DNA from 3 places in the Nocardioides sp. Z38_18 genome. Region 2 is predicted to be linked to each of the others. Evidence: predicted binding sites of a transcription regulator. Region 2 holds the regulator's gene; each other region holds the start of a gene.
The links. Region 2 encodes LexA, which represses DNA repair genes until DNA is damaged. Its sites were predicted from a motif close to TCGAACANNTGTTCGA; they were not measured.
Positions count from the first base shown of each region.

Region 1: a site for LexA is predicted at 3,900-3,915, ahead of AC4BGC_RS02205 (HNH endonuclease signature motif containing protein). Genes of this name have one in related genera too.
Region 3: a site for LexA is predicted at 3,644-3,659, ahead of AC4BGC_RS12865 (HNH endonuclease signature motif containing protein). Genes of this name have one in related genera too.

Region 1 is NZ_JBZAJE010000001.1:448,747-454,233, reverse strand. Features, by position in the region: gene AC4BGC_RS02225 (metallophosphoesterase) at 1-442, opposite strand, end outside; gene AC4BGC_RS02220 (exodeoxyribonuclease III) at 543-1,319, shown strand; gene AC4BGC_RS02215 (metallophosphoesterase) at 1,320-2,567, opposite strand; gene AC4BGC_RS02210 (glycoside hydrolase family 26 protein) at 2,638-3,726, opposite strand; gene AC4BGC_RS02205 (HNH endonuclease signature motif containing protein) at 3,930-5,207, shown strand; gene AC4BGC_RS02200 (DNA recombination protein RmuC) at 5,204-5,487, shown strand, end outside.
Region 2 is NZ_JBZAJE010000001.1:773,157-778,643, forward strand. Features, by position in the region: gene AC4BGC_RS03720 (hypothetical protein) at 1-1,790, opposite strand, end outside; gene lexA (transcriptional repressor LexA) at 1,835-2,641, opposite strand; gene AC4BGC_RS03730 (LysM peptidoglycan-binding domain-containing protein) at 2,935-3,495, shown strand; gene AC4BGC_RS03735 (lysoplasmalogenase) at 3,888-4,577, opposite strand; gene AC4BGC_RS03740 (hypothetical protein) at 4,619-5,050, opposite strand; gene AC4BGC_RS03745 (DUF6318 family protein) at 5,434-5,487, opposite strand, start outside.
Region 3 is NZ_JBZAJE010000002.1:365,915-371,401, reverse strand. Features, by position in the region: gene AC4BGC_RS12875 (fatty acid synthase subunit beta domain-containing protein) at 1-1,374, opposite strand, end outside; gene AC4BGC_RS12870 (SDR family NAD(P)-dependent oxidoreductase) at 1,487-2,290, shown strand; gene AC4BGC_RS12865 (HNH endonuclease signature motif containing protein) at 2,287-3,612, opposite strand; gene AC4BGC_RS12860 (hypothetical protein) at 3,756-4,115, opposite strand; gene AC4BGC_RS12855 (FAD/NAD(P)-binding protein) at 4,164-5,487, opposite strand, start outside.

The DNA.
Region 1 (5,487 bases), 320 kb from region 2:
CCAGGGTGCCGTACGGCGCTCGCTCGGCCAGCACGTCGCCGAGCCAGGCGAGCTGGTCGGCGGAGAGCTCGCCGTGGTGGTAACCGGGGACGGTGGTGTCCAGGGCGACGATGCGCAGCCCGTCGACCATGTGGACGCGGTCCTGGGTCCTCGCGCCGGAGCCCTCCTCACCGAAGAGCGCACGGGCGTAGTGCTCCCGCTCGTCGTGGTTGCCCATCACCCAGACCACCTCGGCGCCGAGCGCGGCGGCGGCCGGCTCCACGATCCCGCGCAGCGCCGCGTAGGCCTTCGGCTCCGCACGGTCGGCGAGATCACCGGTGAAGACGATCACCTGGGGCGGCATCTCCAGGCGGCTGAGCCGCGCCATCGCGTGTCGCAGGTTCTCGTGGGTGTCGATCGAGTCGTAGAGGCGTCGTTCGGCCAGCAGGTGGGGATCACTCACGTGCGCCACGACATGACGAGGAAGGGGATGCTGCCCCAACGGCTTCACACGGACGAGCATAGGGGTCTCGTCTCAGATACTGACCACATAGGCTCGCCCGATGCGCATCGCCACCTGGAACGTGAATTCGCTCCGCAGCCGGATCGATCGGGTCGAGGCGTTCCTGCAACGGCACGACATCGACGTGCTCGCCCTGCAGGAGACCAAGGCCCGCGAGGACCAGCTGCCGCTGATGGGCCTCTCGGTGCTCGGCTACGAGGTCGCGGCCGTGGGCCACGACCAGTGGAACGGGGTCGCGCTGATCAGCCGCGTGGGCCTCGAGGACGTCGAGGTCGGGTTCCCGGAGATGCCGACGTGGGGCGACCCGGCGGCGGCCGAGGCCCGTGCGATCGGGGCCACCTGCGGCGGCGTACGGGTGTGGTCGCTCTACGTCCCCAACGGCCGCAAGGTCGACGACCCGCACTACCTCTACAAGCTCGAGTGGCTGGCCCGGCTCCGGACCGCGGCGCGCTCGATGACCGGTGACGTGGCCCTGGTGGGCGACTGGAACATCGCCCCGCAGGACGACGACGTCTTCGACATCGCCCAGTTCGCCAAGAGCACTCACGTCACCCCGCGGGAGCGGGCCGCCTTCAACGGCTTCCTCGAGGACGGCTGGGTGGACGTAGTCCGCCCGCACACCCCGGGCCCCGAGGTCTACACCTACTGGGACTACTACCGGCAGCGCTACGAGCGCAACCGCGGCATGCGGATCGACTTCGTGCTCGGCTCGCCCTCCCTCGCAGCGAGGGTGACCGGCGCGTTCATCGACCGCGAGGAACGCGCCGGCAAGGGCGCCAGCGACCACGCGCCGGTGATCGTCGACCTCGCCGACTAGTCACTTCGAGCGCAGCTGGAGCAGCGTCACCTGGGGAGGTGCGCCGACCCGCACCGGCGGGCCCCAGAAGCCGGCGCCGTTGGTGACGTAGACCGGCACCCCGTCCACCCGGCCCAGCCCCGAGACGACCGGTTGCTCCAGTCGGGCCAGCTGTCCGAAGGGGGCCATCTGCCCGCCGTGGGTGTGCCCCGAGACCTGCAGGTCCACGCCGTACTTCGCCGCCGAGTGCGCCTGCACCGGTTGGTGCGCCATTAGCACCACCGGGACGTCTGGGTCCCGGTCGGCGAAGGTCTGGGCGAAGTCGGGGGCGTCGTAGTAGTCCTTGCCGGCGAGGTCGTTGACCCCGGCAAGGTCGAGTGCCCCGCCTCGGAACAGCAGCTGCGTCCGCTCGTTGCGCAGCGTGCGGACGCCGAGCTCGTCGAGGCGCTCGATCCATTCCTCGTGACCCGAGTAGTACTCGTGGTTCCCGGTGACGAAGAACGAGCCGTGGCGTGACCGGATCCCGGCCAGTGGCTCCGCGCCGACGCCCCGATCCTCGACCGAGCCGTCCACCAGGTCGCCGACGATGGTCACGACATCGGCGTCGAGCTCGTTGATGCGGTCGACGATCCGGCGCACGTGCGCCTCGCCCGCCAACGGCCCGAGGTGGATGTCGGAGACGACGACCAGCCGGGTGCCGTCCAGCGAACGCGGCAGCCGGGGAAGGGCGATCTGCCGGCGGTCGAGCTGGGGTGGCCCGAGCGCGCTCCGTACGCCGTACCCGACGGTGCCGGCGGTGGCCACCACGGCCCCGATCGCCAGGCCCCGGGAGAGAACCACCCTGCGCGTCGGACCGCTCGCCTCCGGCCCGGTTTCCTGAGTCCCGGTTTCTGGCCCAGGCCCAGGCCCACACACAGGCCCAGACGCAGGCACAGTCTCAGACGCAGCCCCGACCGCAGCCTCCTGCCGGCGCCACCACCGCGAGACCGCGAACCGCGGAACCTCCAGGACGACCAGGAACGTGACCAGGTAGAACAGCACCCCGAGCCAGAGGTAGCCCGGCCAGGCCAGCCACTCCGCGACCCCGGTCCCGACCCCCACCAGGGTGGCCGGCACCAGCAGTCCGAGCACCCCGAAGACAACAGCGCCGATCCTGCGCACCCGTCGGTCGAGAACCGTGTCCCGCACCAGTCGTCGCCACAGGTAGAAGTGCACCGCAACGACCAGGAGCAGCGCGACGACGAGGGCTGCCAGGAAGGCGATGATCACGCTCGGACGCTACGGGGGTGCGCCAACTACCGTGCCCATCCCCTTGATTTCTGGCCCCTGAACGCGCCGGTCAGAAGATCCGGTCCCGGCCGACCGCCCGGCCTGCCTGGGCGAAGGAGGCGAGGCTGCCGGGTCCGTTGGTCAGGTAAAAGTTGCAGCTCTTCCCCCGGAAGGTGCCGTTGGCGTCGAAGCGGACCACTGCCTTGAGGTTGGACAGCTGCCGCAGCGTCGCCGGGATGCCGGCGTGCCACTGCTTGGACCGGGTCTGGTTGGCGTTGTCGTACTGGGTGCCGTACTCGCTGAGCAGGAACGGCTTGTGCGCCAGGCCGATCTTCTGCATCCAGCGGTAGGTGGGCCAGACCTTCTGGCCGAACGTCTGCCAGCCCGTGCCGTTGCACCGGTAGAAGTTGTAGGGGTCCCAGCCCACCCAGTTGACGTAGGCGCCACCGGGATAGCCCTGCCGGATCCGGGCGGCGTTGCCCCCGCCGAGGTAGCCGGTGGAGACCCAGGCCCAGGCGACGTTGGAGACCCGGTAGCGGTTGAACACCTTGACGATGTGCCGGTACGCCGCCACATAGTCGGCCATCGAGCCCTTGTCGCGATGGGAGTCGAACTCCGGGTCGAAGGCGATGAACACCGGCCTCTTGTAGGCCTTCACCCGCTTCGCCGCGTTGTTGACGTAGCGGTCGTAGCGCCCGTTGGCGATGGCCCGCCAGGAGAGGTTCCGGTTGGTGTCGGAGACCCGCGCCTGCCAGGAGATGAACAGCTTGCGGCCCCCGGCGCCGAGGCGACGCTCGTAGACGTCGGGGAACTGTCCCTGGTGGATGTGGTCGGAGAAGTCGTGGTACCTCAGGCTCAGGTCGAACCTGCGGCCCACCTGGGACTCGAGCCGGCGCACGGACGCCTCCGGGCCGCCGTTGCGGATGCTGTAGACCCCCCAGAGGGCGCCGCACTTCGGTGCGAACTTGGCCTTCGCCCCGCACCGGCGCTTCTTCTTCTTGGCCACGTGGACGACGTCGTCCTTGACGACGGCCTTCGAGCCGTCGGTGTCGGGCTGGGGGCCGGGGACGACCGGTTGGGTCGACATCACCAGGGCGGCGACGGCAGATCCGGCGATGAGGATTCTGCCCAGTCGTAGGGTCCGAGACGTGGGGAACATGGTGCTCCTGTCGATGCGAGTCGATCCGAGCCCCCGTTCGAGCAGGCTAACAAAGGAACCGGTTTCCCATCAGTGCCTCCGAAGACCGGATTGCCCGCGCACCCGGACTGCCTGCTCGTCGCGACAAGCGGTTGAGTCCGCTGTTGCACACAGATCCGCCGTCACCTCTTGACTCGAACATCTGTTCGATCGAGAATGGATGCATGACCTCGCTCCTGGACCGCCGGCCCGACAGTGACCACCCGGTCCTGTCCGGGATGGCCGCCCTGGAGGCAGCGCTGGACCAGCTGCTGGCCGGCGCGAAGCAACCGCTCCCGGATGGCGAGTACGCCGCCCTGGTGACCCGGCTGGAGCGGGACAGCCGCCGCCTGGAGGCGGTGAAGCTCAATGTGATGGGCGCGGCCGACAGAGCCGGGGCTGCAGCGGCCGCGGGGTTCACCGGGACAGAGGCATGGGTGGCCCGGCAGACCACCACCACCCGCGTCGCCGCGGCCCGGGAGGTGGGGATCGCCCGCGAGCTCGCCGGCGGTGGGCACGACGCCACTGCTGCGGCGCTCGACGAGGGGACGGTCTCCCCCGCGCACGCCGCGGTGATCCTCCATGCCGCTCGCCAGCTCCCCGGGGGCGTCAGCGCGGAACAGCGCGAGGTCGTGGAGGCGGTCCTGGTCGCCAAGGCGCAGCGGTTCGACCCCGACCAGCTGCGCCGCGAGGCCCGCCGTGCGATCGAAGCGATCGAGCCCGACCAGCAGGCCGTCGACGCCCACGAGGACGCCCAGCTGCGCACCGAGGAGGAAGCCGCGCGCTCCCGGTCGCGGCTGACCTTCCACGACAACGCAGACGGCACCACCACCGGACACTTCACTCTCCCCAGCACCGAGGTGGCGCACCTGCGCAAGATCATCGACGCGATGACCGCGCCGCGCAGGATGGCCGCGAGGAGTGGCGCCGCGCCAGACCGGGCCGTGACCGCCACCTACGACTGGGACCACCGCCGCGGTCTCGCGTTCGGCGAGCTGCTCGAGCACCGGCCCACCGACCACCTGCACCACAAGACCGCTGCCACCGTGGTGGTCACCATCGACCACACGGTCCTGACCGGGGCGCTGAAGGCGGCCCACCTCGACACCGGCCACCAGCTCAGCGCCGGTGAGGCACGGCGGCTGGCCTGCACCGCAGCGATCCTGCCCGCCGTCCTCGGCGCCGGCTCCGTGGCGCTGGACCTCGGCCGGGAGAGCCGGCTGTTCTCCCAGGCACAACGCATCGCCGCCGGGCTGCTCCACGACACCTGCGCCGCCGAGGGCTGTGAACGTCCCTACGCCTGGTGCGAGCTCCACCATGAGCACTCCTGGAGCCACGGCGGCAGGACCGACCTGGCCAACGCGATCCCGTTGTGCCACTGGCACCACCAACGCATCCACGACTCCGGCTACCTCCACCACCGACAAGCCGACGGCACCCTGCGATTCAGCAGACATCGATGAGGTCCCCGGTGTTGTCGGTGCCTGCTGCCACCCTGATGGGCATGGACCTCCTGCTGCCCGTGCTCACCCTGGTGATCGGCATCCTGCTCGGCGCCGTCGCGGTGCTGCTGTGGTCCCGGCGTGCCGGGGACCCCGACGTGCTGCGGGCGCTCGCCGCCCGCGGTGACGACCAGGCCGTGCTCCGGGACGGCCTCGACCGGCTGCACGAGCGGCTGATGGACGTGGAGCAGCAGCGGGCCTCCTGGCAGGGCCAGCTGCGCCAGCAGGTCGCCGACATGCG
Region 2 (5,487 bases):
TTGGGGGCGGGGGGCTTCGGCGCAGTGGGCTTGGGTGCCGGGGCGGGGGTCGGCTTGGGCGCCGGCACCGCCGGGGCGCTGGGCGACGGGGTCGCTCCCGGGGCAGGGGACGGCCCCGGACTGGGAGTGGGAGTCGGCGACGGCGAGAGCGGGTCGGTGGGGGTGGTGGGACATCCGGTCGCGGTGAGGCGGTACTGCCCGAGGCTGCCGTAGTCCGACCAGCCGCCCGTGAGCGGATCGCCGTTGCCGACACCGTCGACGCGCAGGTAGTAGGTGCCGAGACCCAGCTCCCGCACGAGGGAGGCGTTCATCCCGGTGGAGACCGGGACGGTGGTGCCGGTGTAGCCGGAGACGGGGGAGTTGCTGACCAGCACCCGGCCGTCGGCGTCGAGGAGGTCCAGCTTGAGGTCGAGCGCGGTCTGGGCGCCGATGCCGGTGACGGAGGCCCGCAGCTCGCTCACGCACGAGCGGGTGATCGCGAAGACATCGGTGTCGGTGCGGGTGCCGATCACCCCGGAGACGTCGTACGACGTGCTGGCGGTGAGCACGGTGGCGGTCTGGACGGTCCCGCCGTGGTCATCGGTGCGCAGCGGGAGTCCGTTGGACTGCATCACGGCGAAGTCGTTCTGGGTGTTGTTGGCCCTGGCGTACTCCCCGATGCTGAACTGGCTCACTGCCCGGTTCATCGAGGAGCCCATCACCGGGCCCCACGCGCGGGTGCCGGCGTAGTAGTCGGTGGACGTGGTGCCGTCGTGCTCGAGTCCCAGGTTGTGCCCGGTCTCGTGGGTGGCCGCCTGCGCCACCGTCATCGGGTCGAAGCCCTTGTTGTAGGCGAAGACCCAGGCCGGCTGGTAGTCGGGGGTGGCCCTGATCAGGTCGAACGTGCGGAGGTAGGCCACTCCGAGGCAGCCGCCGCACACCGACGCCCGGGGAGCCTCGGAGCTGGTCACCACGACGTGGGTGCCGTAGGTGGTGTCGCTCGCCGAGCTCCTGGTGATCGCGGCGACGCCGAGATCCTGCGTGGTGACGTCCACGTCGAACGGGGCATAGCTCTCCGCGACCTGGCGCCAGACCTCCTGGATGAACCCGTGCTCGGAGGCACTGAACGTGCTCGGTGAACCGTCGGTGTCGAAGCCGGTGTGTACGCCGTCGGGGATCGAGCCGCCCTTGGAGGTGTTCCAGCCGGTGCCCGTGACGGTGGCCCCGTCGAAGTCGAGGAAGATCTTGCGGGTGGCGTCCGGCCGGCTGTGCAGGGTGAAGGTCTCGCTCACGGCGTACGCCGCGGCCACGGTCGGGGCGGCGTCACCCGAGGTGGTGGTGACCTCGGCGGGGGCCTCCTCCTCGAAGTAGACACGTCCCTCCGGGGTCAGCCAGACGGTGTCATCCTCGACCAGCAGCTCCTCGAAGCCTGCCGGGGAGAGTCCGTTGCCGGCAGCGACGGCGGGGAGCCGGCCACCGAGCGCGCGCACGGCGGGGCGGCCCTGCATCCGCTCGGGCAGGACACGGGGCTCAGGGTCGGCGGCAGGCTGGGTCCGGTTGTCCGCGAGCGACGCGTCGGGCTTGGACGCGCTGCCCACGGCCTGTTCCTGGACAGCCGGGGTGGGACGCGCACTGCCGGGATCGCCCGCGGGCGTCGAGGGGTCTTCGCCGGCTCCCGGGGCGAGCGGGACGGCTTGCGGGCCGGCGGACGGCTCGCCCGAACGCCCGTCCTGTGCGAGGAGTGCGGGTACGGCGACCAGCAGCAGCGCGAGCACTGCGATGACGCACGCGCGCCAGGACCGTACGGACATTCATGCAGTATATGTCCGAAATAATAGTATTCCGGCCAGTTGTCTCACATCCGGCGCAGGACGGTGGTCACCTTCCCCAGGATGGTGGCGTAGGTGCCGTCGATCGGGTCGTAGGCATCGTTGTGCGGCAGCAGCCAGACCTTGCCGTCGCGGCGCTGGAAGGTCTTCACCGTGGCCTCGCCGTCGAGCATGGCGGCCACGATCTCGCCGTTCTCGGCGTCGGGCTGCTGGCGGATCACCACGTAGTCGCCGTGACAGATGGCGGCGTCGATCATCGAGTCGCCGGAGACCTCGAGCAGGAACAGGGTGCCGTCGCCGACGAGGCTCTTGGGCAGCGGGAAGATCTCCTCGACCTTCTCCTCGGCGAGGATCGGTCCACCAGCGGCGATCCGGCCGACCAGCGGCACCATCGTGGGTGTGGGTACGGCGTCGCCCAGGCCCGTCTGGTCGTAGCCCGCCTCGTCCGCCGAGGCGATCGCACGCCGCGCGGCCATCAGCTCGGGGATGAACACCTCGAGGGCGCGCGGGCGGTTGGGATCGCGCTTGATGAAGCCCTTGCCCTCCAGGACGCGCAGCTGGTGGGCCACGCTGGAGGAGCTGGTGAGCCCGACGAGCTCGCCGATCTCGCGGATGCTCGGCGGGTAGCCGCGCTTCTCGATCGACTCGCGGAGCACGTTGAGGATGCGCTGCTGCCGCGGGGTCAGGCCGGTGCTGTCCGGAGCCGCGTCCGGAAGCTCGGTGACCTTGGCGCCGGCTCCCGCCTCGAGCGTGGCCGCGGTGGTCTTCGGGGCGGTCTTCTTCGCCCGGGGGAGCCGGGTGGGCTTCTGGGGGTCCTGATCGCGAGTCGCCATGGGGAGAACCTAGTCCAGCAACATGCGTCACTTCAAACACATGTTCGAAGGGCGTGTCGCGCTACTTGTCGGTCGTATCAGCCGAACATTTGTTCGACTGGGTGCTTGCTTCGTTCGAACACGTGCCCTAACGTCGTACACGTGTTCGATCGAACATACGCTCGATCAGCCCGGCAGGTCCACGGAAAACGAACTTGTCAGTGGCTGCCGATAGAAATCGATCAACACACAGCAGGGGTCGCCAACCGACCGCTCGGCCACCTGGGCCGGGCACTTCCCCGAAAGGTTGACCGATGAGCACTCTCAGCATTCACCGCCCGCAGGACGCCACCTCCGCCAACGAGGTCGACGCGCGTTTCGACGCCCTGGTCCGCGCCGCGGTCCCGACGCAGCGCGACCGCCGCGTCGAGGTCGACTTCGACCGGGTCTTCGATCTCGACTACGGGCAGCGCGCCCTCGAGGCAGTTCCGGCCCGTCCGGTCCGTTCGGCACCGGCGGCACGCCGGGTCCGCTCCTCGCGCCGGGTCGCCCCGGTTGCGCAGCCTGGTCCGGCCACCCCCCGACGGGTGCGGCTGACCCGCCGCGGCCGCGTGGTCGCCGTGCTCACCTTCCTCGGCCTCGCGCTCGCCCTGATGACCGCCTTCGGCGGCTGGGCCGCCGCGGGCCTCTCCGGAGGCACCCCCGAGCCGGTCCGGGTGATCGAGGTCGCCCCCGGCGACACTCTCTACGACATCGCAGCGGACCTCGCCCAGCCCGGCGAGATCCGCACGATGGTGCACCGGATCAAGGAGCTCAACTCGCTCCCCGGTGGTCAGATCGCCGAGGGCCAGAAGCTCGCGGTCCCGCGCGGCTGACCTTGGCACCAGACGTGCCGACGACCTCTTCGACCCGGGTCGCCGGCACGGGGGACCCGCGGGGTGGGCCGACACGCTCGACCCACCCCGCCCCCCATCCCACCCAAGGTGGTCGAGCAGCGAGCGAAGCGAGCGGCCAGTCGAGACCCACTCACGCGACGGGCAAGGCTCAGCCGCCCACAAGGTGGTCGAGCAGCGAACGAAGTGAGCGGTCAGTCGAGACCACTCAGGCGACAGGCAAGCCTCAGTCACCACAAGGTGGTCGAGCAGCGAACGAAGTGAGCGGCCAGTCGAGACCACTCTGGCGACAGGCAAGCCTCAGTCACCACAAGCTGGTCGAGCAGCGAACCAATTGAGCGGTCAGTCGAGACCACTCCAGGCGAGCAGCACGCTCAGGCCCGCGCAGCACCCTCACTGAGCAGGAATTGCCCCGCCGTGTATGTCGCCATCACAGCCGTCTCCAACGCCTCCGGCGGATCAGTGAGTGCAAACTCCCTCAGCCCGAGCAGTGTGTCGGAGAGCAGGAACAGCCCCGCACCGGCAGCGGTCATCCGGCGAGCCGTCGGCGAGAGGCCGTCATCGAGCATCGTCGCCGCGGCCGCCATTGCGGACAGCAGGGTCGAGTACCCGAGCACCGGGCCGCCCAGCTCGCGCTGCCGGCGTCCCGCGAGCACCGCGATCGCAGGTCCAGTAACCGCCCACGTCCCGACGACAGCCCGGGCCCCTGGGCCCGCGGTGAGCGTCCCGGCTCCACCATGACGCAGGAAACCGGTCAGGTAGGCCACGTGTCCCACACCGAAGGACCCGGCACCGGCCAGGAACGCGCGCGTACCCGGTCGCAGCAGGGCGACGTCGCCGCCCCAGCCGGCCGCCTGGGCGACGAGCGTCGTCGTGCGCAGGGGGGATGTGCGGGCGCGGGGATCGGTGGCCAGCGATCCCGCGAGCACGGGCATCAGTAGTGGCTTGGTCACCAGACGGGCGCGGTGCGCCCACCTGTCCGGGCGGCCCGAGAGCCAGGTGTCGGTGGCTGCCAAGCCGGCGTAGGCGAGCTTGAGTCTGGTGGAGGTTCTCGGCGTTCGCACCGGGGGAACCTAGTGCACGGGCAGGCCTCGCACGAACCTGATCAGTGCCCACGCCCGCTCAGCGCCGGACTCGCCTCCGCGACCCGCAGTGCAGTGGCGGGACCGGAGGTGGTCACGGTGCCGTTGACGGGCCGCAGGGGACCGCCGTTGAGGGAGTACTCCGCGCTCCAGGTCACCACCACCCGGTGCGCGACCGTGCGGTGCGCGTCGGCATAGCGGTGCACGATCTCCTTGGCCGGGTACGGCGCTCCCGGGGTCGTGGTCACCGCCGTCGTCCCGTCGCCGTGCACCCACTCGAACCGGCTCGGCACGATCTCGAGACGCACGGACTGTCCGAGCAAGGTGACCTGGCGGGTCAGCGGCTCGGCCCGCGTGAAGAAGATCGTGTCGAAGTTGATCAGTGTCTTGTCCGCCGGCTGGCTCTGCGAGCGAAGCGACGGCAGCGGGACCCGCCGGAACGCTGCCAGGATCATCGCCTCGGTCACCTGCGGGGGAGCGGCGGCAAGTGCGGGAGGTCCTTCGCCTCCGTAACAGACCAGGTCCAGCGGTGTCGCCGGCGGAGGCGTCACCCGCCAGAGTCGAGCCAGGCTCTCTCCCGGAGCGCAGTTGTTCGCAGCGCACATCGGATCGTCGCCGTCGCTGGACAGTAGGCAGGGGGAGCGGTACTCGTATCGAACGGGGTTGCTGCGGCTGGGGATGGTTCCCGCAGTTGCTTGCCGCTTTGGGCTACGGGTGGAGGGCTGGTGCACTGATCGGGACCAGGTGTCGAAGCTATTGGAGCTCGGCCCGACCTTCGGGTCAGCCTCGATGGGCCAGGCCCAGCTGAGGTGGAGCATGACGATTATCGAGAGAAGCTTCATTGCTGCGGATCCAGTGCGCTGACTTGCCATCGTTCCTCGCTCCAGCGCAA
Region 3 (5,487 bases), on a different contig from region 2:
GGCGAGGTTGGCCTTGAAGATCTCCTCGGTGACCTGCCCGCCGCCGGCGAGCTCTGCCCAGTGGCCGGCGTTGGCGGCGGCCGCCACGATCTCGGGGTCGACGGTCGTCGGGGTCATCCCGGCGAGCAGGATCGGCGACTTCCCGGTGAGGCGGGTGAACTTGGTGTCCACGACGGGGGACCCGTCGCCGCGGTCGATCAGCCTGGGTGCGTACGCCGACCAGTCGGCCGCCTCGGGCACGGTCGCGCCCGGCGTGAACAGCTGGTCGCGCCCGGCGGCCGTGGCGGCCGGGAGCACGGTGACGCCGCGCCCGCGCAGCGAGCGGGCGGTCATCTTGGCGGAGAGGTCGGCGGGACCGAGGTCCACGACCCAGCGGGTCTCCGGGCCCACGGCGTCGGTGAGCTCGCGCGGCCAGTCGACGGTCTCCACGCAGATCGCGCGGGCGAGGTGCTCGGTGAGGCCGGCGTCGAGGCCGCAGGCCTGGGCCCAGTCGCGTGCCATCGCGACGGCGGGAGCGAGGGCGGGGTGGTGGAAGCCGAGGGCCACCCGGATCGGCTCGAGGGTCGGGGCGAACGCCCGGCCGCCACGGGTCTTGGCGTCGATCTGTGCCGCCTCCGCGGCGGCGCGCTTCTCGACGGCGGTGCGCACGCGGCGCAGCGCGTCGATGGTGCCGCTGACCACGACGCGACGGGGCCCGTTGACCGCGGCGACGATGGCGGCGTCGCCGTTCTCGGAGACGCCGGCGACGAGGTCGCGGACCTGGTCGAGGTCGGCGCCGCTGATCGCGAGCATGGGGGAGTCCTCGCCGTGCGGGACCAGGCCGACCCGGCGGCCGACGATCGCCGCCGCGGCACCGATCAGGCGCGCTATCGCCATCAGGTCGACGTCGCTGTCGCGGTCGCCCTCACGACGGCCGGCGAGCGCCGCGACGCCGAAGATGCCCTGCGAGTGCCCGACGCTCGCGACGGGCGCGACCCTGGTCAGGTCGAAGCCCTCCCCGGCGAGGAGGTCGAGGGTGGCGAGCTGGGTCAGCAGCACCCCGGGCATGCCGAGGGCAGGGTTGACGGTGTCCGCGGTCGCGGGCGTGACCTCCTGCGCGAGCCAGGTGTGCGGGGTGAACGGGCGCGGGAGGGCGGCGGCGACTTCGCCGGCCACCGGCGCGATCCGGGCGGCGGACTCCTCGACCAGGGTGCTCACCCGGGAGGTGTCGGCGTGCTCCTCGACGAGCTCGGCCAGGGTCGCGAACCAGTCGGTGCCCTGTCCGCCGAAGGTGATCGCGAACTCCTCGCCCTCGATCAGGCGGTCGGCCAGGGTGCGGCCCCGCTCGGGTGTGGCGTGGTCCTGGGTCAGCGTGGTGGGGGGGAGCTGGGTCATGTGAGGAGTCAATCATGTTTCCCGCCTGAACTTGAAGTCCTCCTCACGTTTTTCATGAGATTTCCCTCGACTTTTCTTCTACCCGTCAGTAGGCCGGTCCTAGGCTGCCGGAATGGCCCTCCCCTCCCCGAAATCCGCCCATGTCGCCGTGATCACCGGAGCCTCCAGCGGGATCGGCGCCGAGATCGCCCGGGAGCTCTCCCGGCGCGGTCACGAGCTGGTCCTGGTGGCCCGGTCGGCCGAGCGGCTGCAGGCCCTGGCCGACGAGCTGCCCACCACCGCGCACGTCGTACCCGCCGACCTCGCCGACCGTGCCGACCGCGCCGGTCTGCTCCCCGAGCTGGACTCGCGCGGTCTGACTCCCCAGGTGCTGGTCAACAACGCGGGGTTCTCCACCCTGGGCCCGGTGCACCGCAGCGACCCGGAGGCGGAGCTGCGGATGATCGAGGTCGACGTCGCCGCGGTCGCCGACCTGTGTTCCCGGTTCCTGCCCGCCATGGTCGAGCGGGGCAGCGGGGCCGTGCTCAACGTGGCCTCGACCGCCGCCTTCCAGCCGCTTCCCGGGCAAGCGGGGTACGGCGCCGGCAAGGCCTTCGTGCTCTCCTACACCCGCAGCCTGCACGCCGAGCTGCGCGGCACCGGCGTCACGGCCAGCGTGCTGTGCCCCGGACCGGTCGAGACCGGGTTCGGGGAGGCGGCCGGCTTCGGCGAGGGGGAGGCCGAGGGCGCCCTGCCCGCGATCATGTGGGTGCCGGCGACCCAGGTCGCCAAGACCGCCGTCGAGGGGCTGGACCGCGGGACCCTGGTGATCATCCCCGGCCTCGCCAACCAGGTCGGCGCCGCCTTCTCCACGGTCGCCCCGAAGAGGCTCCTCGCCTCGGTGCTCGCCAGGGTCCACCCGGGACTGCGCGACTAGCTGGGTGAAGCGCTGGGCGGCCGCCGCGACACGGGCCGGACGACGTACTGGTGGCCGGTGGGCGAGGTCCAGGTGTAGCTGCCGTCGTCGAGGCGCTTGTAGTCCCAGGCGGTGAACGTCTTGAGCCGGTGGTGGCTCCGGCACAGTGGGGCGAGGTTGCCGGGATGTGTCTGGCCCGGTGGTCCGCCGTCGTCCATCGACAGGTAGGCGGTGATGTGGTCGAGGTCGCAGCTCCTGCTGTCGCGGCGGCAGCCGGGGAAGACGCAGTGGGCGTCGCGAAGGACGCAGAGCTCGCGCATGGCCGCGGGTGGGTCGTGTGCGTCGACCGGCCGGGCGGCGGGGTCGGCGCTCCCGGCGTCGAGGTCGATGACGGGCCGCAGGACGACCTTGCCGCCAGCGTCGGCGTGCCGGGCGAGCCATTCCTCGAGGAGGCGGGTGGTGGCGGCGCCGTAGTGCTCGATCGTGCAGGCTCCGGTGCCGATCAGGTCGGCGGGGGTGAGGTGCACGTAGAGATCCAGGTTGCCGGTCCCACCCTGTGAGGGCGCGGCGTCGCGCCCGGAGAGCAGGTCGAGGGCGTACTGCGGATCGGCGAGGATCCCGACCGCCCGCGCCCGTCGCACGTCGAGGGGGTCGGTGTCGCCGAGGCCCTTGAGCTCGCCGGCGATGCGGCTCAGGGTCTGGTCGAACAGCAGTGCGTCGGGGGTGTCGAGAGTCATCGCGACGTCGGTGGTGCCGGGGGAGGTACGGCCGGTGCGGTGGAGGTGCACCCCGCGGGCCTGGCGGCGGTGTTGCTCTTCGTCGGCGGCGCGGTCGGGGTCGAAGTAGAGCCGCGCCTCGTCGACCAGCTGCTCGGCGTCGACGAGGTGGACCTTCGCCGGGGTCGAGGCGATCAGCCGGTCCGCGAACGCGACCGCCTCCTCGGAGAGGTCGTGGGTGTGCCGGGAGATCTGGCGGGCGAGCCAGGCCGGGACCCGCCCGGCGACGACGTGCTCCCAGAGCCGCGGCAGCCGGTAGGCGAGCTCGAGGGCGTCGGCGAGGAGCTGCCTGGCGGCGTCCAGGGTGATGTGCAGGGCGGCGCCCAGGCCGGCGACGGCGAGCTCGGAGACCAGGGGCGCGCCGGGTCCGGCGAGGGTGCAGACGTGCTCACCGTCGGCGGGGACCTGGCCCCAGTGCGCGGGCCACTCGTCATCGGGGCAGGGGTGCAGCAGGGCCCAGTCGACGGTCCGCTGCAGCTCGCGGATCTCGGCGGCCTGCTTGTCGGCGCGAGCCTGGCGGACGGCGTCCAGCACCTCTGGAGCGGAGAGGGTCTTGGTGCCGGCCATGAACCAACTCTAGGTGTGATCACCGACACAATCGAGCACCTGTTCGAGGTTGTGGAGAACTATCTCGCGGCTCCTGCCGAGAGCCGCGAAACGACGCCTGGCCATGCGTCCCGACCCGAGACCCACGCCAGCGAGCGCGCGAATCAGCCCGCGAACTCCCCGGCGCGAACAAGCTCGGCGAGCTCCGCGATGCGGGCAGTCGGGACCTCCAGGCCGGTCCCCGGCTCCTTGTGGACGACCTTGACGGATCCGGTCGGACCCCAGCGGTCGCCCTCGATCCGGACCACGCCGACCTTCCAGGGCTGCTGCTCCTGCCACCGCTCGATGAGCCTGCCGAAGACCAGGTACAGCGGCACCAGGACCAGCAGCTCCTCCAGGCCGCTGGGGCCACCGGTGAACGTCTCACCGCGACGGACAGCCCGCACGTAGTAGAAGAAGTTGCCGACGTGCAGCGGCACGTCGTGGTCGTTCAGGGCGAACGGCAGCCGGTCGTCGTCGGGCACGCCACCATCGTGGGGCAGGTGGTGCCCCCCTGTCCCGAACCCGGAGAACTAGCCCCGGGTCCTCGTGACGTCAGTCGCGAGGGCGGTACGGCGCCGGGCGTCCAGGGGGGACGGGCGACGGCTCAGGCGCCGGTCCAGCACCGCTGCCGCCCGCTCGGCCTGGCCGGAGGCCACGAGGGCGTGGATCAGCGTGTCCTCCAGGACGTCGCGCTGGGCCGCACTCCCGCCGAGCGCCTCGGCGCGGGGGAGGACCGCCTCGAGATGCACGACCGCGGAGCCGTGGTCGCCCTCGACCATCGCCTGCAGTGCGCGGCACACGGGGGCGACGACCTCACGGAAGGTGGCGTCGGCGTGCGCGAGCGAGGTGGTCCGCAAGGCGGCCAGGCCGACTTGGTCCCGGGCGGAGGCGAGGCTGAGTGCTGAGTGCAGCGCGGCGAACGCGGTCGGAGGGCTGATCAGCCAGCCGTCCGGAGCGGCCTCGCACACCGCGGCGCCGGGCAGCACGCCCTGCCAGGAGTCGGTGACCTGGCAGCGCCACAGCAGCGAGCCGCTGTCGACCAGGGCCCGGGAGCCGGTGACCTGGGGCGGGGAGAGCTCGCGCTCGTAGCGACGGCGCACCGCAGCCAGGTCGCCCTGCGCCAGCTCGTGCAGCGCCGCGTGCCAGGAGAAGTGCGAGCGGTGGTTGGCCTCAGGGCCTCGGGTGCGGATCCACTCGTCGAGCCAGGCCAGTCCCTCGGTGTGCCGGCCGGTCTCGTAGAACACGTGGGCCTGCGCGTGCGCGGCGTGGCCGGAGGCCGGCTCCACCGACAGGGCGTACGACGCCAGCGCCTCCGCCTCGGCCCATCGCTCCTGGTCCTGGCGCACGAACGCGAGCTGCCCGGCGTACCACCAGTCGTCGCCGTAGCTGCGACCGAGACCCTCCACGAGCGCGGCCGTCTGGGGACCCGAGGTGAGGCCGCCGAAGGCGACCGTCGGGACCACGACGCTCACCGCGAGGGCGTCGCGCGGGAAGAGCCGGATGTGCCGGAGGAGTGCGGCGGCGCCGGTGGGCTCATCGGAGCGCAGCCGCACGGTGACGGCGTCGAGGAAGCTGACCTCGCGGTCGTCGAGGTCGCGGTCGGCCGCGGCGATGTGGGCGGCCCGCAGCGAGGCGCGCCAGGAGCCGGTCGCGCCCCACTCGTGACCCAGCAACGCCAGGGCCGCGTGGGCGTGGGCGAAGCCCGGGTCCAGCGCCACGGCGGCCTCCAGGCCCGCCTCGACGCCGTCCTGGAGGCGGAGCAGCCGCCCGAGCGCGTCGTTGTACGCCGCGGCCGCCGCGCCTTCGGTCGTGAGCGTGAGCCCGTAGGTGTCGACGGGCCGCCGGCTGGTCTCG